Regions from separate parts of the Kribbella sp. NPDC005582 genome, predicted to be linked through region 2. Evidence: riboswitches for the same ligand, from Rfam matches in the RefSeq annotation. Region 2 holds a riboswitch; the other holds the start of a gene.
The links. Region 2 has a riboswitch for S-adenosylmethionine ahead of thrC (threonine synthase). Riboswitches for the same ligand answer to the same signal wherever they lie in the genome.
Positions count from the first base shown of each region.

Region 1: it holds a riboswitch for S-adenosylmethionine, as region 2 does, so the genes downstream of both, ABZS29_RS29625 (aminotransferase class V-fold PLP-dependent enzyme) here and thrC (threonine synthase) in region 2, are expected to answer to the same signal.

Region 1 is NZ_JBEXCU010000006.1:61,614-77,033, forward strand. Features, by position in the region: gene ABZS29_RS29605 (alkaline phosphatase D family protein) at 1-700, shown strand, start outside; gene ABZS29_RS29610 (alpha/beta hydrolase) at 707-1,558, opposite strand; gene ABZS29_RS29615 (TetR family transcriptional regulator) at 1,613-2,164, shown strand; gene ABZS29_RS29620 (prolyl oligopeptidase family serine peptidase) at 2,175-4,226, shown strand; gene ABZS29_RS29625 (aminotransferase class V-fold PLP-dependent enzyme) at 4,237-5,601, opposite strand; SAM riboswitch class IV at 5,618-5,731, opposite strand; gene ABZS29_RS29630 (VOC family protein) at 5,828-6,196, shown strand; gene ABZS29_RS29635 (DinB family protein) at 6,239-6,769, shown strand; gene ABZS29_RS29640 (DUF6351 family protein) at 6,824-8,914, shown strand; gene ABZS29_RS29645 (DNA translocase FtsK 4TM domain-containing protein) at 8,995-11,607, shown strand; gene ABZS29_RS29650 (hypothetical protein) at 11,610-12,188, shown strand; gene ABZS29_RS29655 (helix-turn-helix domain-containing protein) at 12,305-13,057, shown strand; gene ABZS29_RS29660 (radical SAM protein) at 13,154-14,977, shown strand; gene pgsA (CDP-diacylglycerol--glycerol-3-phosphate 3-phosphatidyltransferase) at 14,974-15,420, shown strand, end outside.
Region 2 is NZ_JBEXCU010000002.1:167,768-183,187, forward strand. Features, by position in the region: gene ABZS29_RS12325 (hypothetical protein) at 26-640, shown strand; gene ABZS29_RS12330 (hypothetical protein) at 641-973, opposite strand; gene ABZS29_RS12335 (FGGY family carbohydrate kinase) at 970-2,391, opposite strand; gene ABZS29_RS12340 (trehalose-6-phosphate synthase) at 2,378-3,775, opposite strand; gene ABZS29_RS12345 (Gfo/Idh/MocA family oxidoreductase) at 3,784-4,782, opposite strand; gene ABZS29_RS12350 (amidase) at 4,773-6,176, opposite strand; gene ABZS29_RS12355 (DUF3263 domain-containing protein) at 6,324-6,632, shown strand; gene ABZS29_RS12360 (LytR C-terminal domain-containing protein) at 6,635-7,246, shown strand; gene otsB (trehalose-phosphatase) at 7,243-8,076, shown strand; gene ABZS29_RS12370 (hypothetical protein) at 8,042-8,509, opposite strand; gene ABZS29_RS12375 (DNA-3-methyladenine glycosylase 2 family protein) at 8,565-9,503, shown strand; gene ABZS29_RS12380 (cation:proton antiporter) at 9,523-10,746, shown strand; SAM riboswitch class I at 10,812-10,956, shown strand; gene thrC (threonine synthase) at 10,970-12,235, shown strand; gene ABZS29_RS12390 (ubiquitin-like small modifier protein 1) at 12,232-12,510, shown strand; gene ABZS29_RS12395 (VOC family protein) at 12,566-12,946, shown strand; gene ABZS29_RS12400 (alcohol dehydrogenase catalytic domain-containing protein) at 12,951-13,949, shown strand; gene ABZS29_RS12405 (hypothetical protein) at 13,982-15,205, opposite strand; gene ABZS29_RS12410 (dihydrodipicolinate synthase family protein) at 15,350-15,420, opposite strand, start outside.

The DNA.
Region 1 (15,420 bases), on a different contig from region 2:
GGCGTTCCTCGAGTACCTCCCGATGGTGCATACCGCCGGCCGCAACCGCATCTACCGCAAGGTGAGCTACGGACCGCTGCTCGACGTCTTCTGCCTCGACATGCGCACGTACCGCGGCGCCAACCCCACACCGGCCACCGTCGGCCCGGTGGCGATGCTGGGCACCGAACAGGCGGAGTGGCTGGTGCGTGAGGTGGCCGCGTCCAAGGCGACCTGGAAGGTGATCGCCAGCGACATGCCACTCGGCCTACTGGTTCCGGACGGCCCGCTGATCGAGGCCGTCGCGAACGGCGTCGGCGGCGCGCCCGGCGGTCGCGAGCACGAGATCGCCTGGGTGCTCAGCCAGTTCAAGAAGCGCAAGGTGCGCAACACGGTCTGGCTGACCGCGGACGTGCACTACTGCGCCGCCCACCACTACGACCCGTCGCGTGCGGCCTTCACCGACTTCGACCCGTTCTGGGAGCTCGTCGCCGGTCCGGTGAACGCAGGCACGTTCGGCCCGAACACCCTGGACCCGACCTTCGGGCCGAAGGCCGAGTTCGTGAAGGCCGCCGACTTCCCCAACCAGCCGCCCAGTGGCGGCAACCAGTTCTTCGGCCACGTCCAGATCGACCCGCGCACCGGCGTCTTCACCGCGTCGCTGCGCAACCTGTTCGGCACAGTCCTCTGGGCCAAGGACCTCGATCCAGCCCACCGCTGACGGCGCTCAGTGCTGCGCGAAGAACTCCAGAGCGTGCTCGATCACGGCGTCCGGCCGGTCGTCGACCAGGAAGTGTGACGCGCCGGCGACCTCGACCACCTCGAGGTCGTCGACGAACGGCTCGTAGCCGTGGATCGAACCGGCCCGTACGACGTGGTCCTCGGCGCCCACGAGGACCCGGGTCGGCGTGGTCAGCCGCTGGCTGTTCTTCGCGCGCATCATCCGCAGACCCTCGGGCTGGATGAAGGTGCGGTACAGCGCCGAGCCGGCCACCGCCCGGGCGCTTTCGGTGAACTGTGACGCGAAGAGCTCGATCGTCTCCTCCGGCATCGCGACCGTGTGACCACGCAGCATCGTCCGGGCCAAGCTCGTCCGATGGAGTGCCCACGGGCCGAGTCCGGGCCAGGGGAGAAGCAGGTTGAACCACCCGTGCCGCAGGACCTTCGGCAGCATGCTGAGCTCGGGCTTCGCGCCAGGCGGCGGAATCGACAGCACCAGGTGATCGCGGACGCGCTCGGGGTTCTGCAGGCACAGCAGGAACCCCAGCATGCCGGACCAGTCGTGCGTCAGCAGATGCACCCGATCGAGTTCGAGCGCGTCCAGCAGGCCGGTGACGTCGCCGAGCAGCGTCTCCCGGTCGTACCCGGTGGGCGGCGCGTCGGACTCACCGGCGCCGCGCAGATCCGGACAGATCACCCGGTACTTCTGCGCGAGCGCCGGAATCACGTCGCGGTACTCCCACCAGTGCTGCGGAAATCCGTGCAGCATCAGCACAGCCTCACCGCTGCCGGCCTCGGTCACGTGCAGACGCACGCCCGCGAGGTCGACGAACCGGTGGCTCACCCCCTGAAGATCCATCATCCGACGGTACTACGAACATAGTACGACCGCTACTACGCTTATAGTGACGCGGTGGATTCTCCGCGTACGCGCGCCCTCCGTGCCGCTGTCGACCTGCTGGGGACCGAAGGCCTCCGGGCATTGACGCACGCCCGGGTCGACGAGCGGGCAGGCCTGCCGAAAGGCTCGACCTCCAACTACTTCCGCAGCCGGGCCGCCTTGCTGACCGGTGTCGCCGACTGGCTCGCGGAGGCGGATCTCCAAGCGGTCGGTCCGGCCTTCCGGCCGACGACGGCGGCGGAGTTCGTGGATGCGATGTGCTGGCTGTTCGACCTCATCACCAGAGTCAATCGCGTGCAGACCACGGCCCGGTTGGTGCTCTTCCTCGAGGGCAGCCATGACGCCGAACTCCGCGAGTCCCTGTCCCGCGGCCGGGCCGCACTGGAGGCCGGCGCCACCGAAGGCCTGACCGCGCTCGGCGCCGCGGATCCTGTCGTGGCGGCTCGCATGGTTGCCGCTGCATCGGAAGGGCTGATCCTGCATCGGATCGCCCGGCACGACGACGTCGACCCACGGCCGATCTTCGAGCTTATTGCGCGGGCGGTGGCTCCGGGCGCGGGTTAGGTTTGTCCCCATGACCTACCCGGACAGCCGCCGCGACGATGTCGTCGAAACCTTGCATGGGCACGAGATCGCGGATCCCTACCGCTGGCTCGAAGACCCTGACGCACCGGAGACGCAGGACTGGGTCCGGCGTCAGAACGAGTACACCGAGGCCGAGCTGGCGAGCTATCCGGAGCGGGAGTGGTTCCAGACCACAATGTCCGCGATCCTGGCGCGGCCGCGGGCCGGAGTGCCGGCCAAGAAGAGCGGCTGGTACTTCGTCGGTCGCAACGACGGCACGCAGGCACAGGATGTCGTGTACGTCGCTGGGTCGCTCGCGGAGCTGCTGGACGGCGGCCGGGTGCTGATCGACCCGAACACGTTGTCCGCCGACGGCACCGACTCGCTGGGCTCGTTCACCGTCAGCCCCGACGGCAAGTACTTCGCGTACGGCATCAACGAGAGTGGTAGCGACTGGACGACGTTCAGGCTGCTCGACATCGCCACTGGGGATCCGGTGGACGACGTGGTGACGGAGGCCAAGTTCTGCGAGGCCACGTGGCTGCCGGACAGCTCGGCGTATCTGTACCTGCACTACGCGTCCAGCGGGCGCAGCGAGGGCACGGAGACCACCACACTTGCTGCTGGGCAGCTGAAGCTGCACCGCGTCGGCACACCGCAGTCCGAAGACGAGCTGGTCCTCAGCTTCCCGGACAACGACCGGTTGTTCATCACACCCGAGGTCTCCGACGACGACCGGTACGTCGTCGTCCACATCACCGAAGGCACCGACCCCGCGTCGCTGCTGTGGCTCTACCCGATCACCACCGATGGTCTCGGCGAGCCGATCAAGGTCGTGGACGAGCTCGCCGACGAGATCTTCTTCGTCCGGATGTCCGGTGACCAGCTGGTGCTGCAGACCGACCGTGACGCTCCGCTCGGGCGCGTGGTGCTGGCCGACCTCGACGGCACGTTCACCGACCTCGTCCCCGAAGGGGAGCACGCCCTGCAGGCTGTCCGCGGGACAGCGTCGGGACTCGCGACCCTGACGCTGGCAGACGCCCAGCCGGTGCTGAAGCTCTACGACCTCGACGGTTCGCGTGAACGCGTGGCCGACGTACAGGGTGGTGGTGTGCTCGCTCTGAACGCCAGCACCAAGCACGACGAGCTCTTCATCGGTTTGTCGACCACTGTCGATCCCACGGTCTCGTACGTCGTCTCCGCATCGACCGCCGAGGTGCGGGCGCTGCCCGAGCTGGTGCAGGGTTCCAGCAGCTACACCTCGCCCGAGGTCACGGTGCTGCGCAAGAAGGCTGGCGAGGTTCCGTACTTCCTGATCAGCCGTTCCGACCTCGACTTCGCCGCACCGCGTCCGACCCTGCTCTACGGGTACGGCGGCTTCCGCATCCCGATCCTGGCCGACTACAAGCCCGGCTGGGCGGGTTGGCTCCAGGCCGGGGGAGTGCTGGCGATCGCCAACCTGCGGGGCGGCGGTGAGTACGGCAGCGACTGGCACGACGCTGGCCGGCTCAAGAACAAACAGCAGGTGTTTGACGACTTCATCGCCGTCGCGGAGCATCTCGCCGAGACCGGTGTGACCACTCCGGAGCAGCTGGCGATTCACGGCCGCAGCAACGGCGGACTGCTCGTCGGTGCGGCCATGACGCAGCGGCCCGACCTCTTCAAGGTCGCGCTGCCCGGTGTCGGCGTACTGGACATGCTGCGGTTCCACCTGTTCACAGTGGGTGCCGCGTGGGCTTCCGACTTCGGGCATCCGGACAACCCGGAGCAGTTCGAGGATCTGCTGGCCTACTCGCCGCTGCACCGCGTGCAGGACGGTACGGCGTACCCGGCCACGCTCGTGGTCACCGGTGACCACGATGACCGGGTGGTGCCGTTGCACAGTCACAAGTTCATCGCTGCGTTGCAGCATGCCCAGTCCGCGGCCGAACCCGTCTTGACCCGAGTGGAGGTCAACACCGGTCACGGCTTCGGCAAACCCGCCGCGATGATCGCGGCGGAGTGGGCGGACCTACTGGCGTTCGCTGCTCACCATGTAGGTCTGAAGACTCCTGAGCAGTAGGAGGGCCTTGTCACCAGATGCGGGGTGCGTGGAGGTCACGAGGGTCGTCGGCCGGCTGACAGCCGTGGTCGGTGTCCTCGTACTCCGCGCGCGGCCCGTTGGTGGCCAGCGTGCGCACTGCGCCGACCAGCCGGTCCACGTGCTCGCGGGTCGTCCCGAGGCCGAGGCTGGCGCGGACCGCCGTACCGTGTTCGGGTGCGTCGGCGAGCAGGTGGCCGACCAGCGGGTGCGCGCAGAACTTGCCGTCGCGGACGCCGATGCCGTACTCCGCGCTGAGTGCGGCGGAGACCAGCGTCGAGCTCAGACCCTTGATCGTGAAGCAGACGGTGCCGACGCGGTCGGCCTCGGCGCCGAAGATCGAGTACGTCGTGACCTCGGCGATCTGCGCGAGGCCGGTGCGGAGCCGGGCGAGCAGACTGCGCTCGTGCTGCTCGATCGCCTCGCGGTGCCGGCTGATCGTCGCGCAGGCCGAGGCCAGGGCGATCGCGCCGATGACGTTGGGGGAGCCACCCTCGTGCCGGGACGGGCCGGTCGCCCAGACCACGCCGTCGCCGGTGACCGCGGTGGTCGCGCCCCCGCCGTACAGGTAGGGGTCGGCGGCGTCGAGCCAGTCCGCGCGGCCGATCAGCGCACCGGCGCCGTACGGCGCGTAGAGCTTGTGGCCGGAGAGCGCGACCCAGTCGACGTCCAGCTCGGCAATGTCGACGGTGCGGTGCGGTGCCAGCTGGGCAGCATCGAGGCAAATCCGCGCACCGTGCGCCTTGGCGACGGCGGCGAGCTCGGCGATCGGGAAGATCTCGCCGGTGACGTTCGACGCGCCGGTGACGACGACCAGCCGCGGACCCTCCGGAGCGGACCGCAGCGCGTCGGCCACAGCGGTCACGGCCGCACTGGCCGATTCGGGAGCCGCAAGCCGGACGGTGCGCTCCTCGCCCCACGGCAGCAGCGCGGCGTGGTGCTCGGACTCGAAGACGATCACTGTCGCGTCGGCCGGGACCGCGTGTGCCAGCAGGTTCAGTGCGTCGGTGGTCTGCCGGGTGAAGATCACCTGGTCGTCCGCGCGGGCGCCGACGAAGCTGTGCACCTCGGCGCGGGCCCGCTCGTACCACTGGGTGGTGATGCGGGAGGCGTAGCCGTTGCCGCGGTGGACCGACGCGTACGACGGCAGGGCCGCCTCGACGCTGGTGCGCACCGACTCCAGACACGGAGCGCTCGCACCGTGATCGAAGTTCGCGTAGTCCGTCACGCGGCCGTCGGCCAGCGGGACCAGCAGGTCGGCGCCGACGGTGGCAGGGATCGAACCGTTCGCCGGGCGGGTGACCGCCGCGCGCGGGGTGGTCGTGCTGGCCGGCTCGAGGATGGAGAGGATCGACATGGCTTCGCTCCCGGGAAGTCCGCACTTGCCGAACGGGGTATCCGCACGGCCTGGTCCTCACCCGGGGCACCCCACCGCGGAGGAGGGTTGCCGGCCAGCGAGCCGGGGCTTGACGCTGGCGCTCATGACCTGCCGAGAACGGTAACGAACCGGCCACGAGGACGCCAGCCCTAATCTCATGCTATGAGATACACATACACATCGTGAGACGACGCGAGGAGCGGACATGATCGGAAGACTGCATCACCTGGCGTTCGACTGCCCGGATCCGCTCGCACTGGCGGAGTTCTACGCCGCGGTGCTCGGCAAACCGATCACCTACCGCAGCGACGACTGGGTGGTGGTCGCCGACAACGACCGGACCTCGGGGCTGGCCTTCCAGCGGGCCCCGGAGTACCAGCGGCCGCAGTGGCCGGACCCGGCCCATCCGCAGCAGGCGCACTTCGACGTGATGGTCGACGATCTCGAGCCGGCCGCCGCGGCGGTGATCGCGCTCGGCGCGCGCCGACTGGCCGACTCGGTGTTCGAGGATCCGGCGGGGCATCCGTTCTGTCTGATCCGGCGACCGGACTGGGCGCCGCCGGTCAACCCGTAACCGGTTGGCCGCACGCGGGCCTCGCCGTGTTGGATGGGCGGCATGAACAACACCGCGGTCTGGACCGCCCCTGAGGTTGAGCGTCCGGACGGATCGCTGACCGCGCCCGAAGCCGAGCTGCTGCAGGGCTATCTGGACTTCTATCGCAGGACCTTGCTGTTCAAGTGCGCCGGCCTGACCGCCGAGCAGCTCGCCGAGCGGCCGTCCCCGCCCTCGAACCTGTCGCTGCTGGGCCTGATCCGGCATCTGACCAAGGTCGAGCGGATCTGGTTCCGGATCCACTTCGCGGACGGGGACCCGGTCGAGCCGCTGTTCGCGCCGGAGCTGGGCAAGGACGCCGACTTCGAGCTCATCGACCCGGCGGACGCACAGGCGGCGTACGAAGGGCTGATCGCGGAGTGGAAGCTGTCTGATGCGGCGGCCGCCGGACGCTCGCTGGACGAGCGGTTCACGTTCCGGGGGACGGAGTCGACGCTCCGGATGATCTACATCCACATGATCGGCGAGTACGGGCGGCACTGCGGGCACGCGGACCTGCTGCGGGAACAACTCGATGGCGTCACCGGAGCCTGATCGATCTGGTAACAAGTCTTCCGATGGCCCGGAGGCTGTGGTCAACTTCCTGCCATGAAGCGTCCGGCCGCCCTCGTCGCGCTCCTCTTCGCGGTGCTCACCGCGTTGCTGGTCGCGCCCGCGAGTGCGGCGTACGGCGTCCGGATCGAGGTGCTGTCGACGCCGCGTGCGGACTTCGTCAGCGACGGCAACGCGCTGATCGGCATCACCGGACGGAACCTCGAGAACGTCGTCGTCGAGCTGAACGGACGTGATGTCACCGGCGTCTTCACGCGGACCCGCGACCGGCTGATCGGGCTGGTCCGGGGTCTGGTGGTCGGCCGGAACACGGTCACCGCGGGCGAGGCCCGGCTCGGCATCACCAACTATCCGCGGTCCGGCCCGATGCTGGCGGGACCGCACGAGACGCCGTACATCTGCGGGACGGCCGGGTTCACGACGCTCGCGAAGGTGAAGCTCGGGCCCGCGACCGGGCCGAACTGTTCGGTGCCGACCCGGGTCGACTACCTGTACCGCTCGACGGTGGACCGGTCGCTGAAGGTGCTGCCGGCAACGAAACCGGCCGACCTGGCGACGACCACCACGTCGGACGGCCGGCGGGTGCCGTACATCGTCCGCGTCGAGACCGGCGTGATCAACCGCTCGATCTACGAGTACGCCGTACTGCACGATCGCGCCGAGGGTGCGCCGAGCGCGCAGCGGCCGCCGTCGGGCTGGAACGGCCGGCTGGTCTACACGTTCGGCGGCGGTTGCCCGGGTGGGTGGTACCAGCAGGGGAGCACCACCGGCGGGATCAACGACGACGTACTGCTGGGTCGCGGGTACGCCGTTGCTTCGTCGAGCCTGAACGTGTTCGGCGTGAACTGCAACGGGGTGCTCGCCGCCGAGACGATGACGATGACCCGCGAGCACATCGCCGAGACGATCGGCGTACCGCGGCAGACGATCGGCTGGGGCTGCTCGGGCGGTTCGTACCAGGTCTTCCAGATCGCCGACAACTATCCGGGGCTGCTGGACGGGATCATCGCGTCGTGCGTCTTCCCCGAGGTCGGTTTCGCGACGCTGCACACGATCACCGATGCGCTGCTGCTGGATCACTACTTCCGGTCGGCCGGCGGCTGGACCGACGCCGCGAAGCGTGCCGCGGCCGGGTTCGGCAAGGTCGAGACGATCGCCAACCTGGCCGGCGCCGCCCGACGGATCGACCCGCGGGTCTATTGCCCTGAGCAACTACCTGTGGCGCTGCGCTACGACCCGGTGTCGAACCGCGGTGGTGCGCGCTGTGATGTCTACGACCATCAGGTGAACATCTGGGGCAAGAACGCCTCAGGTGTGGTCCGGCGGCCTCTGGACAACGTGGGGATTCAGTACGGCCTGGCCGCGCTGAACGCGGGCAAGATCACCGCGGCGCAGTTCGTCGACCTGAATCGCGCGATCGGCGGCTTCGACACCGACGCCAACTTCGTCCCCGGTCGCACGCAGGCCGATCCTTCGGCGATCAGCACGGCGTACCGGACCGGACAACTGATCAACGGCGGCGGGGGACTGGCGAGCACGCCGATCATCGACTACCGGCAGTACCTGGACGAACTGCCGAACGGTGACATTCACCTGATGTTCCACTCGTTCTCGCTGCGTGAGCGGCTGGTGAAGGCCAACGGTGACGCGGGCAACCAGGTGATGCTGGTGCAGCCGGCCGACGCGCCCGGCGGCTTCAGCTCCGCCAACCCCGTCGTACTGTCCGCGCTGAAGTCCCTGAACCAGTGGATGGACGCGATGGACGCCGACACCGGCCCTGGCTCGCCGCACAGCCGCCTGCTCCGCAATAAGCCGTCGTCGCTCGTCGAGGCCTGCTGGAGTCCGCAGGGCCCCAAGATCGTCGAGAAGCAGGTCAACGGCATCGGTACGACCCGGTGCAACACGCTCTACCCGGTCTGGCCGGCGCCGCGCCAGGTGGCGGGCGCATCTGTTGCCAACGACATCATCAAGTGCCGCCTGCGTCCGCTGTCACCCGCGGACTACCGAGCCGGCTTCACTGCGGGCCAGTGGAAAGCTCTCCGGCAGGCCTTCCCGCGCGGCGTTTGCGACTGGAAGGCACCGGGCATGGGCCAGCAGCGTCCCACTGAGGCGTGGCCCGTCTTCTGAGCCGTGACGCTACGGATGGGGCAGCGTGATCGGCGTGTGACACGTGGGACTCGAGTGGTATTGGAGGTAGCCTGCTAAACATGGCGACCCGCACGTCTTCCCCGGCGCGGGCGCAGAAGTCGGCAGCGAAACGGCCCAGTACGGCCCGAGCCGCTGCCGGTGGACGCACCCGTCCGTCAGCCGCCCAGAAGCGTGGGCAGAGCGCGAAGCGCGGTGGTAGCACTGCCGCGCGGACCAGCACGCCCAAAAACAGCGGGCCAGGGCCGTTCGCGGCCGCCATGCTGGCGATCGGCCGCGGCCTGATCAAGCTGTGGATCGGCATCGCCCACCTGCTCGGCCGGATGGCCCGCGGGATCGGTCACGGTGCTCGCGACCTGGATCCCGAGCACCGTCGCGACGGCGCCGGCCTGTTCCTGATCGGCCTGGCGATCGTCGTGGCCGCCTCGATCTGGTGGCGCCTGCCGGGTGCGGTCGGGAACGGCGTCCGGACCGCGGTCGGCGAAAGCATCGGCATGACCGGCTGGGCCGTCCCGATCCTGCTGCTCGCGATGGCCGTCCGCACGCTGCGGAACCCGGAGCGCAACGGGCCGGCCGGGCGTCAGATCATCGGCTGGACGCTGCTGTCGTTCGGAGTGCTCGGGCTGGTGCACATCGCCCACGGCATTCCGCGGCCGGAGACTCCCGGCGATGCGCCGCTGCACGACGCCGGCGGTGCGATCGGCTACGTCATCTCCGCATCACTCTCGTACCTGATGACGCAGTACGTCGCCGCTCCGCTGCTCGTGCTGCTCTCGATCTTCGGCCTGCTGATCATCACCGGTACGGCGATCTACGCGATCCCGCTCCGGGTGCGCGCGGCGTTCGACGTACTGATGGGGCGGACCGAGCTGCCGGAGGAGGCGGCGCCGGCCACGGAGCCCGCCACCGACGACACCGTGCGGCTCACGCGCAAGGAGCGGCGCGCCAAGGCGGCGCTCGAGGACGACGGCGATCCGACGATCAAGCCGTACGACTCGCCGGTGCTCGAAGGCCGCGAGATCTCCAAGCGCGGCCGCAAGCCGAAGCCCGCACCGCCGGAAGAGGACGCGTACGACGTCGACGCGGAGGCCGCCGCTGCTGCCGCCGCGCCTGCCACGCCGGACTTCAAGGTGCACGACGCACCGCCTGCGGAGCCGCCGCAGCACACTCCGATGCCGCAGCGCGTCGAGCAGTTGAGCCTGTCCGGCGACATCACCTACACGCTGCCCGACGGTCAGATCCTGAAGCCGGGTTCGGTGCACAAAGCCCGGACCAAGGCGTCCGACGCGGTGGTCGACCGGTTGACCGAGGTGTTCGAGCAGTTCGGCATCGATGCGCAGGTCACGGCGTACACGCGCGGCCCGACAGTCACGCGGTACGAGGTCGAGCTCGGCTCCGCGGTCAAGGTCGAGAAGGTCACCGCGCTGTCCAAGAACATCGCGTACGCCGTCGCCTCGGCCGACGTCCGGATCCTGTCCCCGATCCCCGGCAAGTCCGCGATCGGTATCGAGATCCCGAACACCGACAAGGAGATCGTCAGCCTCGGCGACGTGATCCGCTCGGCGACCGCCCGCAACGACCACCACCCGATGGTGGCCGGACTGGGCAAGGACGTCGAGGGCGGCTTCGTGGTCGCGAACATGGCGAAGATGCCGCACCTGCTGGTCGCCGGTGCGACCGGTTCCGGTAAGTCGTCGTTCGTCAACTCGCTCATCACGTCGGTGCTGATGCGGGCCACGCCCGACGAGGTGCGGATGATCCTCGTCGACCCCAAGCGGGTCGAGCTGAACAACTACGAGGGCATCCCGCACCTGATCACGCCGATCATCACCAACGCCAAGAAGGCGGCCGAGGCACTGCAGTGGGTCGTCCGCGAGATGGACATGCGGTACGACGACCTCGCGGCGTTCGGCTTCCGGCACGTCGACGACTTCAACAAGGCGGTCCGCGGCGGCAAGGTGAAGCCGCCACCAGGGTCCGAGCGTGTGCTGACGCCGTACCCGTATCTGCTGGTGATCGTCGACGAGCTGGCCGACCTGATGATGGTGGCTCCGCGCGACGTCGAGGACTCGATCGTCCGGATCACGCAGCTCGCCCGGGCCGCCGGTATCCACCTGGTGCTGGCCACGCAACGGCCGTCGGTCGACGTCGTCACCGGTCTGATCAAGGCGAACGTGCCGTCCCGGCTGGCCTTCGCGACCTCGTCGCTGGCCGACAGCCGGGTCATCCTGGACCAGCCCGGCGCCGAGAAGCTGGTCGGTCAGGGTGACGGCCTGTTCCTGCCGATGGGCGCGAGCAAGCCGATGCGTATCCAGGGTTCGTGGGTCACCGAGTCCGAGATCCGCGCGGTCGTCGAGCACACCAAGACACAGCTGGAGCCGACGTACCGTGAGGACGTCACCGCCGTCGCCGCGCCGAGCAAGGACCTCGACGACGAGATCGGCGACGACATGGACCTGGTGATCCAGGCCGCCGAGCTGATCGTCTCGACCCAGTTCGGCTCGACCTCGATGCTGCAACGCAAGCTGCGGGTCGGCTTCGCCAAGGCCGGCCGATTGATGGACATCCTGGAGAGCCGGGGCGTGGTCGGTCCCAGCGAGGGGTCCAAGGCGCGTGACGTCCTGGTCAAACCGGACGACCTGGAAGACTTCATCACCACCCTCCGAGGAGAGTGACCGTGACCGAAGCGAGCGCCGTGACACATCATCAGCAACGTCATGAGGGTTTCGACCTCGACGACAGACCTGTCCCGTTCACGATCCGTGCGTCCCAGAAGGTCCACGGCGGCATCGCTCTCGGAGCCGCGCTGGTGGCCGTCGGCTTCGCGACCTCCGCCTCCGGTACGGCGACCGGCGTACTGCGCTGGTTCGCCGCGGCAGCGTTCGCCGTACTGGCTGTGGTGTGTGCCCGGGCGCTGACGGTCGGGGACATGCTGGTCGCCGACGACGTCGGGATCCGGTTGCGAATCGGCAACGAATGGATCGGTACCCGCTGGCAGGAGATCGAGGAGGTGACGGTGCTGCAGCGCCGGCACCCGCTCGACGACGGCCGGATCGCCGTCCATCTGCTCGATCCGGGACCGACGCTGGCGGCGATGCCGAGCGCGACGCGCAAGACCACGGATGCGAACCGGCGGCTGACCGGGTCCTCACTCGCGGTACCGTTCGGGTTGACGGCACGTCCGTCGAACGGGGAAGTGGTCCAGGCACTGCATATGCTCGCGGACGCCAGATGTCCGGTGCGCGAGCAACTCTGACTTGTCCGTGACCCCGTCGGGGTACGACCGTTGACTTGGTGTCGACGGCCACGCTGTCGGTACCTGCCGAGAGCGACTGCCCTTCCGGAACGGGCGATGGAGAGGACGGTGACGACGTGAGCATCGGTAGCGAGCTCACGGCGGCCCGCGAACGGGCCGACATGACGATCGAGCAGCTGAGTGCCGCCACCCGGATCAGAACCGGGCTGCTCACCGCCATGGAGGCCGACGACTTCTCCCGCTGCGGTGGCAACTTCTACGCGCGCGGTCACATCCGCGCGATCGCTCGGGTGGTCAAGGCCGATCCCGCCCCGCTGGTGGCGTCGTTCGACGCCGAACACGCCGTGGAGGAGGAGAAGTCCCGCCGCGAGGAGCGTGCCGCGGTCAAGGGCCCGACCCTGCACCCGGCCCGGCCGCGCTGGGGCATCGTGCTCGGCGCCATCCTGGTCGGCCTGATGGGCTGGGGGATGATTCGGCTCTTCACGGTGCCGAGGGATGTCGAGGCCAACGCCTCCAAGACGATCGCCACCACGACGGTCACTACCCAGCCGCCGAAGCCGACCCCGAAGCCGACGGTCACTCCGACGAAGAAGAAGCCCGTCCCGCCGCCGGTCGTGCCGACCAAGACCACGCTCACGCTCACGGCGAAGAACAACGGCTCCTACGTCACGCTGCGCGACAAGTCGGGCAAGCGGCTCTTCCAGGGGCTGGTCGGTCCCGGCTCCGTGCAGACCGTCACCGCGGTCGGAAACATCCGGGTCTCCGCCGGCGCACCTGGCAATCTCGTCATCAAGGTGAACGGGAAACCGCAGGCCACGAAGCTCTACCGGTTCGTCGCTCATCCCAACGGCACGATCGCCAAGAAGTAGCCGGGGTCCACGTGTGGCCCGGCTCACGGGCCCACAGGCCGTGGAGCGGCTGCTGCGGTTAGGTGTGAGGCTGGGCGGCGAGTCATACTCGTAGTGATGACTACGCCACCCGTCACTGTTGCCCTGGTCACGCTGGGCTGTGCCCGCAACGACGTCGACTCCGAGGAACTGGCCGGCCGCCTCGAGGCCGGCGGCTTCCGGCTCGTCGACGACGCCGCCGAAGCCGACACCGTGGTGGTGAACACCTGCGGCTTCGTCGAGGCCGCCAAGAAGGACTCGGTCGACACGCTGCTCGCCGCAGCCGACTACAAGGACTCCGGCCGCACCCAGGCCGTCGTCGCCGTCGGCTGCCTGGCCGAGCGCTACGGCGACCAGCTCGCCGAGGCCCTCCCCGAGACCGACGCAGTCCTCAGCTTCGACGACTACGCCGACATCTCCGACCGCCTTCGCTCCATCCTCTCGGGCGACAAGCACCACCCCCACACCCCGAGGGACCGCCGCAAGCTTCTCCCGTTGTCCCCGGCAGCCCGCCAGTCCGCCGCTCCAGTAGCAACGCCCGGCCACGGCACCACCCCGGCCGCCCCAGGCCATGGCGACGACGCCACCCCGGGCCTGGCCGACACCCCGAGCCACGGCGACAGCGCCACTCGGGCCCACGGCGACGACGCCACCTCGGCAGCTTCGGGCAGCACCTCCGGCTCCGGCGACCACGGTGTCACCCTCGGGGACCACATTCCCTCGGCGCTCAAGCCGCTCGGCGACAGCGCCTCGGAGGCTGCTTCCGGCGCCGCGACAGCTCAGCCGTTGAAGGGGCGCATGGTCAGCCCGTCCGGCACGCGCAACGAGCTCAAGATCGACGCGCCGGACCTCGAGTCCGCTCCGGCCAGCGGCCCGCGGGTCGTCCGCCGCCGGCTCGACGGTGGCCCGATGGCGCCGCTGAAGCTGGCCTCCGGCTGCGACCGCCGGTGTGCGTTCTGCGCGATCCCGATGTTCCGCGGCGCGTTCATCTCCCGCCGCCCCACCGAGGTCCTCACCGAAGCGCACTGGCTGGCGGAGAACGGCGTACGCGAACTGTTCCTCGTCTCCGAGAACTCGACCTCCTACGGCAAGGACCTCGGCGACCTCCGCCTCCTGGAGACCCTGGTCGCCGACATCGCCGAGGTCCCCGGCATCACCCGCGTCCGGGTCTCCTACCTGCAGCCCGCCGAGATGCGCCCGACGCTGCTCGCCGCGATGACCTCGACGCCCGGCGTCGTCCCGTACTTCGATCTCTCGTTCCAGCACGCCTCCGGCCCGCTCCTGCGCCGGATGCGCCGCTTCGGCGACTCCGAACGCTTCCTCGAGCTGATCGCCCAGGTCCGCGCCGCCGCCCCCGCCGCCGGCATCCGCAGCAACGTCATCGTCGGCTTCCCCGGTGAGACCGAAGAAGACGTCGACATCCTCTGCGACTTCCTCTCCCAGGCCGGCCTCGACGCGATCGGTGTCTTCGGTTACTCCGACGAGGACGGCACCGAGGCCGAGACCTACGACGGCAAACTCGACGAGGACACCATCGCTGCCCGCCTCGACCGCGTCACCCGCCTCGCCGAAGACCTCACCTCCGCCCGCGCGGAATCCCGCATCGGCGAGCTAGTAGAGGTCCTCGTAGAGTCCCTCGACACGCCCAACGCCGGAACAGACGCAGCCACCGGGCCTTCGGTGGGCTCCGGTGTGGCCGGGCAGACGGGGGAGGGACGGGCCGCGCACCAGGGTCCGGAGGTGGACGGTTCGACGACACTTGTCGGTCTTCCGGCGGACGTCCGGATCGGCGATCTGGTCGCCGCGAAGGTCGTCGGCAGCGACGGTGTCGACCTGATCGCGGAGTTCGCCGCGGTGGTGAATCCCCGAGACGACCGTCCGGCCGCTAACCTGACCGCGTGACCAACCCGCCGAACCCGGTACCGCAGGCCGGGCGGATCCACGCGCCCAGCGCCTGGAACGTCCCCAACGGGCTGACCGTGCTGCGGCTCGTCCTGGTCCCGCTGTTCGTCTGGCTGCTGCTCCGCCATGACGGCATCGACACCGGCACTCGTCTGCTCGCCACCGCCGCGTTCGTCGTCGCGATCGTCACCGACCGTTTCGACGGTGACATCGCCCGCCGCTGGAACCTGGTCACGAACTTCGGCAAGATCGCCGACCCGATCGCCGACAAGGCCCTCACCGGAGCGGCCTTCATCGGCCTCTCCCTGCTCGGCGAGCTCCCGTGGTGGATCACCATCGTCGTCATGGTCCGCGAATGGGGCGTCACCGCCCTCCGCTTCTGGGTCATCCGCCATGGCGTGATGCCCGCCAGCCGCGGCGGCAAACTCAAGACGGTTCTGCAA
Region 2 (15,420 bases):
GGAGGCGCAGAGGGGAACTACGGAAATGAAGAAGCACGGGGTTGTGGCGGGGGCCGTCGCTGGGGTTGCGGCGCTGGCGGGCGCGGGCGTCCTGTTCCTGGGTGGGGCCGGGGCCAGTGACGCGGCGGTGCAGCCGACCGCGGCGTCACAGCAGGCGGAGTCGATCACCTTCGTGATGCGGAACTTCGAGAAGATGAGCAACGGTAAGTACATCTCGCACTCGAAGCTGCCGAAGACCTGGAAAGAGGTCAAGGTCGCTCCGCACGAGACGCGGTTCGACGACACGGCCAACAACCGGATGATCCGGTTCAACACCTGGCTGGGCCCGGCCACCACCAGGACCCAGTTGCAGAAGAAGATCGCGTCCCTGAAGGGCACGCCGGGCCTGAAGATCGTCGCCCAGGCGACGGTCAAGGGCACCTCGACCGTCGGGCAGAGCCCGGTCCGGGTCAGCACCGTCGTCTACACCTACAAGAGCGGCAAGACCACCCGCTGGGTCGCCACCCGGTACGTCTCCCTCAAGGGCCACACCGGCGCCGACGCGGAGATCACCGTGGGCGGTTCGCCCAGCCAGAGCAAGGTTCTGAGCAAGGTGCTCGAGACCGCCACGCAGACGCTCAGCCTGACGCCGACCGCCTGATCAGAGCAGTTCGCGGAGCGCGGCGTCGGGGTCGGGGGCGTCGCGCAGCCGCACACCACGGGGGAGCAGGAGAAGGGGGCCGCTGGCCCTCCTGCTGGCGAGCCGGGCCTCTTCGTAGATCAGCACGATCTCCTGGATGACCGCCTCGTAGGCGCGGTTGCTGCGCGGAGTCCAGCGCCACTTGCCGAACTCCTGCACCAGCCAGTTCATCACCTTCTGGCGCGCGACCTCACGGCCGAGCTCGACGTCGGCGAAGATCGCCACGAACGAGCGGGCGGCGAGGTCGATGGGGTCGGCGGCGAGCAGCTGCTCGATCGGGGCTTCAGGCTTCACGTGGTACTGGCCTCGATGGCTAGGGTGCGGAGGGACTCGTAGCGGGGGCGCAGTGCGGCGACGCGGGCTACGGCGGTGGGGTCGGGGTCGAGGTGTTCGCCGCCGGGCTGGGGGGAGAGGCCGAGGGCTACTGCGGCAGCGCCGCGGCAGCCGACCTCGGGCTCGGCGCACACATCGGTGGGGCGGGCGAAGGTGGCGGTCAGACAGCGCCGCCACCACGCCGATGCGTCGATTCCGCCGCCACCGAGGACGACGGCCAGCTCGTGGCCGAACAGTGCGTCCAGCTTGCGCAGTCCGCGGTCGATCTCGAGCGAAATCCCTTGCAGGGAAGCAGCGAGCAGCGTTTCGGCAGTGTCGTCGAAGGACAGCCCGAAATACACGCCGGAGCCGCCGGGCACGGTTGCGGGTGGCCGAGTGCCCGCTTGGAACGGTACGGCGATCACCCGCGACGCACCGATCTCCACGCCGGTCGGTTCGTCGTGCTCGAGCCGCAGTACGCCGCTGAGCCACGCATGCATGTTGCCGGCGGCAGAGAACGCCATACCGGTCACTGCGCGCTTGTCGTCGACCCGGTAGCGCCAAAGGTCCCACGGGAGCTCAGGTGCGTTGTCGATCGGGTGCACGACTCGCACGGCGGCCGAGGTGCCGACCGTGACTGCTGCGGTTCGCTCGTCGTACGCGCCGGTGCCGACATTCGACGCGGCGCCGTCGCCGGTCGGCGGATGCACCGGTACGCCGACCAGTCCGGGCCAACGTCGTGCGTAGGAGGCCAGCAGGTGGCCGGTCCAGCCAGTGGGCACGATCGGCGGTAGGACATCGGCCTTCACGCCTGCGATAGCCAGGGCCTCTTCGTCGTACTGACCGGTGGCCAGGTTGAGCGTTCCGGTGCCGGAGGCAACTGAGACGGAGGTGACGCGCGCACCGGTCAGTCGCTCGAGCACCAGGTCTGGGAGGCCGGCGAAGCTGGCAGCGGCCAGTTCGCTCAGCAGCCAAGGGATGCGGCGCGGCCAGTAGAGCCGGTGTAGCCAGCTGCCGGTACGCGCGTGGAACGCGTGCTCGTCGAACGACTCGCCCAGATCGAGCTCTACCGACCGAGTGTCCGCCCAGCTGATCACTGGCGTCAGGGCTGCGCCATGGCTGTCCAGGGCAACGATCGAGTGCCACTGTGTGGACAGGACGATCGCCTGGATGTCCACGAGGTGCCCGCCTTGCTGCAGCTCGTCCAGACAGCTCAGCAGGCCCTCGATGTACTCGTGCAGGTCCAGCACCGCGGACCCGTCCGCGCCGTACGTCGGACTGATCTTGTGGCGAGCCAGTGCGCCCGGCACCGGCGACGCATCGGCCGCGGACAGGACCAGTGCGCGGGCGGACGACGTACCGAGGTCCAGTGCGAGGAAGCGGCCGTCACTCCTCGTCATGCAGGGCCTTGAGGAACGTCGCGGCCCACAGGTTCACGTCGTGGGCGGCGAGGTGTTTGCGCATCGCCTTCATCCGGCGGCCGAGCTGGCGGTCGTCGGTGTTCATGGCGTCGACGATCGTGTCCTTCATGCCGTTGATGTCGTGCGGGTTGACCAGAAAGGCCTGCCGGAACTCGTCGGCCGCACCGGCGAACTCACTCAGCACCAGCGCGCCGGTGTCGTCGTACCGGGTCGCGACGTACTCCTTGGCGACCAGGTTCATGCCGTCGCGCAGCGGGGTCACCACGGCCACGTCGGCGGCCCGGAACAGCGCGGCCATCTCGGTCCGCGAGTACGACGTGTGCAGGTAGTTGATCGCCGGGGTGCCGATCCGGCCGTGCTCACCGTTGATCCGGCCGACCAGGAGCTCGATCTCGTCGCGCAGCACGCGGTACTGCTCCACGCGCTCGCGGGACGGCGTCGCGACCTGCACGAAGACCGCCTCGTCGACGGAGATCCGCTGCTCGTCCAGGAGCTCACCGAACGCACGCATGCGCTGGCGGATGCCCTTGGTGTAGTCGAGCCGGTCGACACCGAGCAGGATGTGCGCCGGGTTGCCGACCTCGTCGCGGATCTCCTGCGCCCGCTGCTCGGTCTCCGGCTTGCGGGCCAGCTCCTCCAGCTCACCGACGTCGATCGAGATCGGGAAGGCCTTGGCGCGGACGACGCGGTCGTCCGGCAGGTGGATGCGGTCGCCCCGCGTCCGCAGGCCCATCCGGTTGCGGGCGAGCCGGGCGAAGTTGGAGGCGGCGCCAGGACGCTGGAAGCCGACCAGGTCCGCGCCCATCAGCCCGTCGAGGATCTGCCGGCGCCAGGGCATCTGGGCGAACAGCTCGGTGGGCGGGAACGGGATGTGCAGGAAGAACCCGATCCGCACGTCCGGACGCAGCCGGCGCAGCATCGCCGGCACCAGCTGGAGCTGGTAGTCGTGCACCCAGACGTCAGCGCCGTCGTCAGCCGCCTCCGCGGCCGCCTCGGCGAACCGGCGGTTCACTGCGACGTAGGACTCCCACCACTCACGATGGAACTCCGGTGCGACGATCACGTCGTGGTAGAGCGGCCAGAGCGTCGCGTTCGAGAAGCCCTCGTAGTACAGCTCCACGTCCTCGGCGGTCAGCATCACCGGGACCAGGTGCATCCCGTCGTTGTCGAACGGGTCCACCTTCTCGTCGGCGCTACCGGTCCAGCCGATCCAGGCGCCCTCGTGGGCCTGCATCACCGGGTGCAGTGCGGTGACCAGTCCGCCCGGGCTGCGCCGCCACGCCGTACTGCCGTCGGGCATCTCGATTCGGTCGACAGGCAGCCGGTTGGCCACCACTACGAAGGAACTTCGTCCGTCGGGCATGGTGTTGTTCATCCAGTCAGGTCGTCGTCGTCACCGGGGTAACGGACCCCGATCTGGCTCCGCGTCTCGTCGAGCAGTTCGAGGATCTCGAGTGTCCCGGCGTGCGGCAGCGACGGAACCTCGATCAGTCCCGCCCGCAGCGCGCGCATCACGTCGGCGGCCTCGTAGTGGTACCCAAGCCCATGCGCCGGTACGTCGATCCGCTCGGCGCCGGTGGCCGTGTGACGGACGTAGTACTCCGGGTGATGGAACCGGTGCGGCAGCTGCAGGCTGCCCTCGGGGCCACTCACCGACGCGACCCACGGGTTCTGCGACTTCAGGCCGCAGGTAAGGGCCGCGACCGCACCGGAGTCGTAGCGCCAGGCCATGGCGACGTTAAGGTCGATGTTGTCCTCGTTGAGGGACGCCACCGCCTTCACCTCGGCCGGGCGGCCCAGTGCCATGTAGGCGAATGTCATGGGATAGATGCCGCCGTCCATCAGCGATCCGCCGCCCAGGGCCGGGTCCAGCAGTCGTGCGGGCAGCGAGGGCTTGTGAAAGGCGAAGTCGGCAACGACCTGCTGCGGCTCGCCGATCACTCCGGTCGCCAGATCCGCGAACAGGGCCTGGATGACCGGATTGGTCCGCATCCACATCGCTTCGGCGAACAGTGTCTTGTTCTCAGTGGCGACAGCGATCAGATCGCGAGCCTGTGCTGCGGTGAGCGTCACCGGCTTCTCGCACAGCACTGCGATTCCGGCCTGCAACGCCGTACGGGCGATCGCATAGTGCTGTGGGTGCGGAGTGCCGATGTAGATCACGTCGACCGTGCCGGAGTCGATCAGTCGGCGGTAGTCGTCGTACGCGTGCTCGATGCCGTGCTCGGCGGCGAACCGGTCCGCGCTCTCCTGCGACCGGGAGGCGACGGCGGTCGCGACCGCGTCGTCCAGCAGCTTCAGATCACGGGTGAACGACGTGGAGATGTTGCCAGTAGCAACGATGCCCCAGTTGACGCGATCTACACCCACTGTGTGAACTCCGGTGTCGGGAACGGTCCATCTGCAGTGATTCTCGCCGTTTCGAAGGCGTGAGCCAAGCGAATGAGCGTGGCGTCACTCCCGCCGGTCCCGCTGAACGTGATGCCGACCGGTAGTCCGGCGACCAGTCCGGCGGGCACCGAGAGCAACGGATAGCCGGCCAGTGCGGCGTGGGAGGACGAGCCGCCGAGCACGTTGTCGCCGTTCACCAGGTCGATGCTCCACGCCGGTGAGTACGACGGACTGACCAGTGTGTCGAGCTGGTTGTCCCGGAGCAGATCGTCGATGCCGTCGCGGCCCGCGCGCAGTGCGGTGAGCCGGGAAGAGACGTAGGCGGGTGAATCGAGCCCCTCGGTCGCAGCGGCCCGCTCGAACAGCTCCTGGCCGAACCACTTCAGCTCCACGTCCGCATGCTCGCGGTTGAAGGCTATGAGGTCGTCCAGAGTCTTCGGACCGCCCGGAGCACGAGTGGCGAGATACGCCGCCATGTCGATCTTCATCTCGTGTGCGAGCACCTGGAGCTGGTCCTCCTCGCCACCGGGCGTCGGCAACGACAGGTGGTCGACCAGCGTGGCACCGCAGCGGCTGAGCGTCTCCAGAGCCTGCTCGACCACCCGGTCCAGCCCGTGCGAGTAGCCCCAGAGCGGACCACGCGGTACGCCGATGCGAACGCCGCTGAGGTCTGCGCCGCGACAGTGCTCGGTGTAATCGGTCCCACCGCCGGTGAGCACGGTGAGAAGAGCTGCGGACTGCAGGACCGTCCTGGTCATCGGACCGGCGGTGTCCTGCGAGTGTGAGATCGGAACGATGCCCTGCTGCGGGATGAGACCCACTGTGGGCTTCAGACCGACCACGCCGTTCAGTGCGGCCGGGCAGACGATCGAACCGTTCGTTTCGGTGCCGATGGCGAAGTCCGCGAGTCCGGCGGCCACTGCGACCCCGGATCCGCTCGACGAGCCGCCGGCCGAGCGGTTCAACGCATACGGGTTCCGCGTGAGGCCGCCGTACGCGGACCAGCCGGAGGAGGACGAGGAGCCGCGGAAGTTGGCCCACTCGCTCAGGTTGGTCTTGCCGAGGATCACGCAGCCGGCCGCGCGCAGCCGCTGGACCAGCGGTGCGTCCTGCGGCGGCGGTGGTTGCTCGGCCAGCGCCAGTGATCCGGCGGTGGTCAGCAGGTTCGCCGTGTCGATGTTGTCCTTCACCAGAACCGGTACGCCGTGCAGCGGTCCACGGACGCGACCTTGGTCACGCTCCGTATCGAGTCGAACGGCATCGGTGAGAGCGGCGGGATTGGGCGTGCAGATGGCGTTGACCAGCGGGTCCACCTCACGGCTCCTGGCCTGCAGCTCTTCCACCAGCGCCTGGCTGGAAAGAGTTGAGCTCACCCCTTGATCCTGCCAGAGTTGCCCCTGCCCGGCCGCCCGCGTACGACACGCTCCGTGTCGTCTCCCAGGTGAATGACATTGCTGTTGTTCGGCACGTACAGTGGAACGCGGACGGACGATCACCGACCGCACAGGAGTCAGCAGCAGATGGACAGCGCCAACGCCAGCTCTTCCGAGCCCGCCGAAGCCGCATCGCCAGTGATCGCGGGACTCTCCGAGCGGGACGGCCAGATCCTGGCCTTCGAGCGCCACTGGTGGAAGTACGCCGGTGCCAAGGAGCAGGCGATCCGGGACCAGTTCCAGATGTCCGCCACCCGGTACTACCAGGTGCTGAACGCGCTGATCGACCGGCCCGAGGCCCTTGCGCACGATCCGCTGCTGGTGAAGCGCCTGCGCCGGCTGCGCGCCGCCCGCCAGCGCGCCCGCTCCGCACGTCGACTGGGTATCGAGGTCTGACGATGTCCCGCCCCAAGGGCGACCAGGGCCAAGTGCTCTCGTCCCTGGTCGCTGTGGTTGCCGTCGTTGCCGTGGTCGGTGGACTGCTGGTGCTGTTCGGGACGCGTGGGCACGACAGCAGCGCGGACGAGCCGAAGACCACCAGTACGCCGAAGCCGTCGGCCAAGCCGTCGTCGGGTGGACCGTCGACCGTCGGCGCGAGCGTGCCGCCGCGGAAGACCACCGCCGCACCGACCTCCGAGCCGACGGCTGTGCCAACCCCGACCGACCCGCCCGCTGAGCCGCCGACGACAGCTCCGACGCAGCCGCCGGCCACCCGGCCGACGACGATTCCGGCCACTGAGCGACCGGCCGCCGAGGTGTACAACAACACCCCGCGCAAGGGCCTGGCCGACCAGGTCGCCGGGCGCGCGCGGCAGGCCGGCTGGACGGTCTCCGGCGTCGACAACTGGCACGGCAAGATCGTCGAGAGCACGGTCTACTACCCGCCGGGCATGGTTCAGGCCGCCAACCAGCTCGCCCGCGACCTCGGTGTCGCCAGGACGAAGCCGGCACTGGACAACATGAAGAAGGATCGCCTGACAGTGATCCTGACCGCGGACTACACCGGATGAGTACGCCGGTCATCCAAACCGACCGCGGTCACGCCGGCTGGCAGGCGATCGTCGCCGGTCCGGCCAGTGCGGTGATCGCCTCCGATTTCGACGGCACCCTGTCACCTCTTGTCGAGGACCCGGCCCGTGCGCGGCCCGCTGACGGCGCACTCGACGCACTGGCCCGGCTGGCGCGCTCGGTGCGCCAGGTGGCCATCGTGACCGGCCGACCGGCCCTGGTCGCCACGGAGCTCACTGGCGTCACCGGACACCCCGGTCTCGGCAGCCTCGTCGTACTGGGTCACTACGGGCTGGAGCAGTGGGAGGCGTCCACCGGCAAGATCACCAGCGACCCGGTCCCGCCCGGCGTCTCTGTGGCGCGTGAGCGGCTCCCTGAGCTGCTGAGCGCCGCTGGTGTGCCAGATGCCTTCGTGGAGGACAAAGAGAGCTCTCTGGCCGTTCACACGCGTCGCCTGAGCGATCCGGCGGATGCGCTGGACCGCCTCCGCGCACCGCTCACCGAGCTCGCCGACGCAACCCAGCTCCGCCTGGAGCCCGGCAACTTGGTTCTGGAGCTCCGCCCGCCCGGAATCGACAAGGGCGTCGCTCTCCGCCGACTGCTCACCTCAACCGGCGCACAGTCGATCCTCTACGCCGGTGACGACCTCGGCGACCTCGCGGCCTTCCGTGCCGTCGACGAACAGCGCAGTACCGGACTGAACGCCGTACTGCTGGCTACTCGCTCCTCCGGCGCCACCGAGCTGATCGAAGCCGCCGACATCGTCGTCGACGACCCCACCGGCGTCGTCACCGTTCTCACGGCCCTTTCGGACGCGATCGCAGCGCGCTGAGCGCCTGCATCACCGTGCGGTTCAGCGGCTGCATCGGCCGCTCGACATAGCCGCCGTCCTTCAGACTGGCCATCCGCTCGAACGGGTTCCGCGACGCCGGGCATCCGGTCAGCAACCACGACACGACGACCCCCACGACGTACAAGGGCAGCATCGGCAACCCCAGCAAGCAGAAGTACTGCCACGAGTGCCGCTCTTCGTGCTTCACCAGCAACTCGTCCGCGAAGTACGTCACCTCGTGCTTGCTCAGCACCACGTTCCCGATCGTGAACGCCCCCGCCACCGGAAACCCCAGCCGATACCCGTTCGCGAACAACAACCCCCGCGGCCCCCGCCGAACCCGAGCCCGCCCGACCTTCGCCACCGCCAGCCCCGCCAGCGTCGACAGGTTGACGAGGTTCCCCACCACCTTCACCCACTGCCACCCGGTCATACGGCTCAGTATGAGTTTTGTCGGCGGGGTGAGCGAGACTTGGCGGGTGGGTTCGATGGTGCGGGTTTGGCGGGCGGGGCGGGTGGTCGATCCGCACTCGGTCATCGGTGGGCTGCGGAAGGGGCCGGGGGATCCGGCTTATGTGTACGACGGGGGCCGGCGGACCGTGTGGCGGGCGACGCGGACGCCTGAGGGGCCGGTGTTGTTGCGGCTGACGCCTCGGGGCGAAGAGGTTGAGGCGGAGGCTTGGGGCGCCGGGGCCGAGTGGGCGCTGGACGGGGTGCCGGAGTTGCTGGGGGAGGCGGACAGCTGGGAGGGGTTCGTGCCGCTGGCCGAGCATCCGGCGCTGGTCGACGCGGCCAGGCGGTTTCCGCATCTGCGGGTGCCGCGGACGCGGGCGGTGTTCGAGGCGATGGCTGCGGCGGGGATCGAGCAGGTGGTGACCGGCAAGGAAGCGTTCCGCGGGTGGCGGCAGCTCCTGACCGTGTACGGCGAGCCTGCGCCAGGCCCTGGTGGGCCGGAGGGGCGGCGGATGATGGTGCCGCCGTCGCCGGAGGAGTGGCGGCTGATTCCGTCGTGGCAGTGGTTGCGGGCCGGTGTCGAGGGGCGGCGGTCACGCGTGGTGGTGACGGCGGCGACGCGGGCGAAGGCGCTCGAGCGGACGCTGGAGCTGACCGACTCGGCGGAGATCGAGCGGCGGCTGCGGTCGCTGCCCGGGGTCGGCGTGTGGACGGCCGCTGAGGTGCGGCAGCGCGCGCACGGTGATGCGGACGCGTTCTCGTTCGCGGACTATCACGTCTCCCGCAATGTCTCGTACGCGTTGATCGGCGAGGAGCTGGACGACGACGGCTGTGCGGAGCTGATCGAGCCGTACCGCGGTCACCGGTTCCGGGTGCAGCGCCTGCTCGAGATGGCCGGCATCGGTCACCCGCGCTACGGCCCCCGCAAGGCTCTGCCCACTCACACTCCCGGTGCGACGCATCGCTTGCGCTAGCACTGGGCACTAGAGCGGCGTGATCAACGGGGACGGGCTGTACCTGGTCGCGGGACTCGCCCTCCTGCTCGGTGCCGTGCTGCCCCGCCTCCTCTCCCGGTACGCCGTTTCTGCGCCAATCGCGTTCCTGGGCGGCGGAATGCTGCTCGGACTGGTCGTGGACCGCACGCACCTCAGTCCGATCGCGGAGCCGGAGCTCACCAAGCATCTGGCCGAGCTGACCGTGATCATCGCGCTGATGGGTGTGGGGCTCGCGATCGATCGGCCGATCAGCCTTCTGCACTGGAGCGTCACCTGGCGGCTGCTGTTCATCGCGATGCCGGCCGGTGTGGCAGCGCTGGCCGGAGTGGGCTGGCTGCTCGGCCTCGCGTTGCCAACCGCGCTGCTGATCGCGGCGATCCTGGCGCCCACCGACCCGGTACTGGCGTCGGATGTGCAGGTCGGCGGTCCGACGACCGGCGAGGACGCCGAGGTCGACGAGGAAGACGAGGTGCGCTTCGGTCTGACCTCGGAGGCCGGTCTGAACGACGGACTGGCCGCACCACTCGTCTACCTCGCGGTTTTCCTTGCTACCAAGAGCTTTTCGCCGGTGGAGTGGTTCGCCTGGGATGTGGTCGGCAAGACGGTCATCGGGGTGGCTATCGGCTTCGGTGTGGGCTGGTTGCTCGGGCGGATGACGTTCTCGGCCCGGACGGTGAGTCTGCGGCTGGCGGACGCGCGGGAGCCGGTCCTCGCGCTGGCGATGACGCTGGGTATCTACGGCCTGACCGAAGTGGCCCACGGATACGGCTTCATCGCGGTCTTCGTGGGCGCACTCACCCTGCGGTCCGCCGAACGCAGCCACGATTTCCACAGCGAGCTGCACGACTTCATCAGTGAGCTCGAACACATCCTGACCTGGGGCATCCTGCTGCTTCTCGGGGTCGCGGTCACGGCGGGACTGCTCAAGCCGCTCACCTGGACCGGGGTGGCGATCGGCGTGCTGCTGGTGGTCGTCGTACGGCCGATCGTGGGGCGGTTGTCGCTCATCAGATCGGGCCTCAGCCGCACCGAGGCCTGGGCGACAGCAGCCTTCGGCGTGCGGGGCGTGTCGTCGATCTACTACCTCGCCGCGGTCGGCATGCACTTCAGCGCGGACCTGCCCTGGCTGTGGGCGACACTCGGTTTCACGGTGGTCCTGAGCGTCGTACTGCACGGTGTCGCGGCCACGCCGGTGATGCGGTTCCTGGAGCACCGTTCATGAGACGGCGTCTCACATGCTGAAAGTCGGAGGGTGCGATCCGGCTCCGATTGGGTAATCTCGGGGGCAGCTCATCCAGAGGGACTGAGGGAAACGGCCCGTTGAAGTCCCGGCAACCCTCCCCGTCGAGACCCCACCCCGGGGCCACTCACGGTGGAACGGTGCCAAATCCGTCCCGCCATCGAGATCCGGTGTTCGCGGGGAAGATGAGAGGGGAACCTCAGCCATGAGCCTGGCCACCGCCGCTACCCACACCATCCGTGAAGGTGCCTTCGGCAACGGTACGCACCTGAGCTGTCGCGCCTGTGGGGCGAAGTCGCCGCTCGGCCCGTTCTACGCCTGTATGGAGTGCTTCGGTCCGCTCGAGGTCGGGTACGAGTTCCCGGCCATCACCCGCGAACAGATCGAGGCCGGCCCCAAGAACATCTGGCGCTACCAGCCACTGCTGCCCGTCCCCGTCGACGTGGCCAGCTTCCCGAACACCGAGCCCGGCTACACCCGGCTCATCGACGCGCAGAACCTGGCCCGCGAGCTCGGCCTGCGCAAGCTCTGGGTGAAGGACGACTCCGGCAACCCGACCCACTCCTTCAAGGACCGGGTCGTGGCCAGTGCCCTGAGCGCCACCCGCGAGCTGGGCCTGAAGGTCTTCGCCTGCCCCTCCACCGGCAACCTGGCCAACGCGGTCGCCGCGGCCGCCGCCCGGGCCGGGATCCGCTCGGTCGTCTTCATTCCGAAGGACCTCGAGCGACCCAAGATCATCACCACCGCCGTGTACGGCGGGACCCTGGTGGCCGTCGACGGCAACTACGATGACGTGAACAAGCTGGCCTCCGAGATCGCCGGTGAGGAGGAGGGCTGGGCGTTCGTGAACGTCAACGTTCGCCCTTACTACTCCGAGGGTTCCAAGACGCTGGCCTACGAGATCGCCGAGCAGCTCGGCTGGCGGATCCCGCAGCAGGTCGTGATCCCGGTCGCCTCCGGCTCGCAGCTGACGAAGATCGACAAGGGCTTCACCGAGCTCGGCAAGCTCGGTCTGGTGGACGCCACCGACTACAAGATCTACGGCGCCCAGGCCACCGGCTGCTCGCCGGTCGCCCAGGCGTTCCGCGACGGGTACGACGTGGTCAAGCCGGTCAAGCCCGACACGATCGCGAAGTCGCTGGCCATCGGCAACCCGGCCGACGGCCCGTATGTGCTCGACGTCGCCCGCCGTACCGGTGGAGTGATCGAGGACGTGTCCGACGAGGAAGTCGTCGACGGCATTCAGCTGCTCGCCCGCACCGAGGGCATCTTCACCGAGACCGCCGGCGGCGTGACGGTGGCGACGCTGAAGAAGCTGATCGCGACCGGTCAGCTCGACCCCGACGCCGAGACCGTGATCATCAACTCCGGCGACGGGCTCAAGACGCTCGACGCCGTGGCCGACCGGGTCGGCCCGAAGGTGACCATCCCCGCGTCGTACGACGCCTTCGTGAAGGCAGGCCTGCAGTGAGTGTGAGTGTTCGCGTTCCGACCATCCTCCGGCCCTACACCCAAGGCGTCTCCGAGGTGTCCGCCGAGGGCGCGACGCTGACTGAGGTCCTGGATTCACTCGACGCGTCGTACCCCGGGATCAAGTCCCGCGTGCTCGACGAGTCCGGCGAGCTACGCCGCTTCGTGAACGTCTACGTGAACGACGACGACGTCCGCTTCGCCGACGGCCTGCAGACCGCCATCAAGGACGGCGGCCAGGTCTCGATCATTCCCGCCGTCGCCGGCGGCTGCTGATTTTCCCGGTGGTTCCGGGCGGCAACCGTCCGGAACCACCGCTACCGTCGCTGGTATGGCGACCAAATGGACCATCGGCGCGGACGCCGCCGACCCGCAGCGACTGGCCCGGTTCTGGGCCGCTGCCCTCGACTATGTGATCGAGCCCGGCTTCGACAGCCCGGACGGCGCCGGGATCATCGACCCGGACGACGTCGGCCCGGCGATCGGCTGGCTCCGCGTGCCTGAACCCAAGACCGCCAAGAACCGCCTGCACCTCGACATCCGCGTCGCGGGTCCTGGCGAGCGGTCAGCCGCCTCCGCCGGCCGCATGCGTGCGAAGGCCGCCGAACTGGTGGCCCTCGGCGCTGTGCAGGTCCGCGAAGATTTCTACGGTCCCGAGCTCGGTCACATCGTGATGCTCGACCCGGAAGGCAACGAGTTCTGCGTAGGGTGACGGCATGCGCGCTGTGGTGATCGAGAAGTACGGCGTTGTGCCGGAAGTGCGGGAAGTTCCGCAGCCGTCTGTGGCGGCGGGGTCCGTCGTCTTGAAGGTCGAGGCGACCGGGCTGTGCCGCAGTGACTGGCACGGGTGGATGGGGCACGACTCGGACATCGTGTTGCCGCATGTGCCCGGCCATGAATTGGCGGGGACTGTCGCGGCGATCGGTGCCGGCGTCGAGGGCTGGCAGGTCGGGGATCGGGTCACCACGCCGTTTATCTGCGCCTGTGGGTCGTGTGCCGAGTGCGCTTCGGGCAATCAGCAGGTCTGTCCGAATCAGCTGCAGCCGGGGTTCAACTACTGGGGATCGTTCGCCGAGTACGTCGCGATCCCGTACGCGCAGGTGAATCTCGTGCGGCTGCCCGACGAACTCGACTTCGGTACGGCGGCTGGGCTGGGGTGCCGCTTCGCGACGTCGTACCGGGCTGTGCGGCAGGTGGGGAAGGTATCGCCGGGCGAGACTGTGGCCGTCTACGGCTGCGGTGGAGTCGGGCTGTCCGCAGTGATGATCGCAGCCGCGGCGGGTGCGCGGGTGATCGCGGTCGACACGAACCCGGCCGCGCTGGCGCTGGCTGCTTCGTATGGCGCTGCCGAGACGCTGAGCACAACTGTCGGGGTTGACCTCGCTGCGGACGTCACGTTCGACGCGCTCGGATCGAATGACCTGGTCCAGCAGGCACTGCGCGCGCTCAGGCCCCGCGGTCGGCACGTGCAGATCGGGCTGCTGCCCTCCGGCGTACAACTCGATGTCAGCCGGCTGATCGGCCAAGAGCTCCAATGGCTCGGCAGCCACGGCATGCCCGCCCACGCCTACCCCGAAATGCTCGCCTTAGTTGCCAATGGCAACCTAAACCCCGCCGCCCTGATCACCCGCACCATCACCCTAGACGAAACCCCCGCCGCCCTCGCCGCCCTTTCCAACGGCACCCCCGCCGGCATCACCGTCATCACCCCCTGACCGATCACACGGACGGATATCCGTTGGTGTGTTCAGAGGCGGATGGCGTAGATGGTGGGTGGGCGGCCGGTTCGGCCGTGTTGCTGGGTGGCGATGGGGTCGGCGAGGCCGGCTCGTTCGAGGCGCTTGAGCACTCGGCGGGCGGTGCGGAGCTGGACGGCCAGGTGGTCGGCGACGTCTTGGGTGGTGAGGCCGTCGGGGTTCTTCTCGGTGAGTTCGCGCATCCTCGACAGGGTTTGGGGGTTGAGGCCTACGCGGCGGGCGAGCAGGGGGAGGCTTTCGGCGCCGCGGGGGAGGGCAGGCTGGTCGCCGGAGGGCTGGATGACGATCTCGACGTCGTCGGACATCGAGACGACGCCGGCCACGGAGCCGATCGAGCCGGCGCGGCCGACGGCGCGGCGGGCCAGGGCTTCGGCTTCCGCGGCGGTGCGTCCGATACCGAAGCCGACGTACGCCGTGCTGTGCCGCGCGGCGAGGTGGTCGAGCAGCGGCATCCGGGTGAACTGTTCGGTCGCCTGCTCGAGCAGGCCGCGGGTGGTGACGACCAGGTGCCGGCCGTCGGGGAGCAGGGCGAGGCTGCCGCCGAGGGTGATCAGGTCACCGGCCAGGGCGTCGTCGGGTTCGGGCAGGTCGACGATGCCGAGGGCGACCTGGGCGTCGCCGACGTGCTGGCCGCTGGTGGTGAGGACGAGCGCCTGCAGGGTGGAGCGGATCGAGTAGCGCGACGGGACCAGGCGGACCGAGGGCATCTCGTTCTCGAGCAGATGGAAGGCCGAACCGAGGCAGCTGATCGCGATCTTGGTGCTGTGCTTGTCGCGCGCTCCGCGGTGGAAGGCGACGATGTCGTCCGACGTCAGACCGGGCCGATACGGCAGCACCTGGATCTGGTCGGTCGGCAGCTTGGCCTCGATCAGCGTCTCCAGGACCTCACTGCGCCGGAGTGTGTCGATCGAGAACTGGGTGACATTGTGGCCGAGTCGCAGCAGCTCGACGAGTGCCCTCAGGAGCGTGGCACCGTCGTACGAGACGTACATCGCGGGGCGATTCACCACGCCGGCGTCCGTAGCGATCGTGTACGGGACCACGCCGGTGAAGAGCAGTGCGTCGACCTTCTCCTGGGACTGCTCGACCAGCTCGACGGTCTCGGTCTCGTGCCGGTAGGAGAGCGGTTGCAGGGTGGCGCCGCTCGGCGGACCGGTCGCGATCACGCGCTGCACCACGTCCTCCGGACCGACAACGCCGACCACGACCGCCATCAGGACACTCCCATGCCACGCACTGTAATGCAGCAAAGGTGAACACTTGACGATCGCTGCGACGTCTTTTAGTTTCGGTCAGGACCATAATGCTTGGTCGGCTGCGGACGAGGTGTGGTGGAGCGACGGAGGGAGCGCGCCACCTCACTTGTCGTCGGAGTGCAGCTCCTCGAGCGTGCGAACCACCAGGTCACGCTCCGCATCGGCCAGCGTCG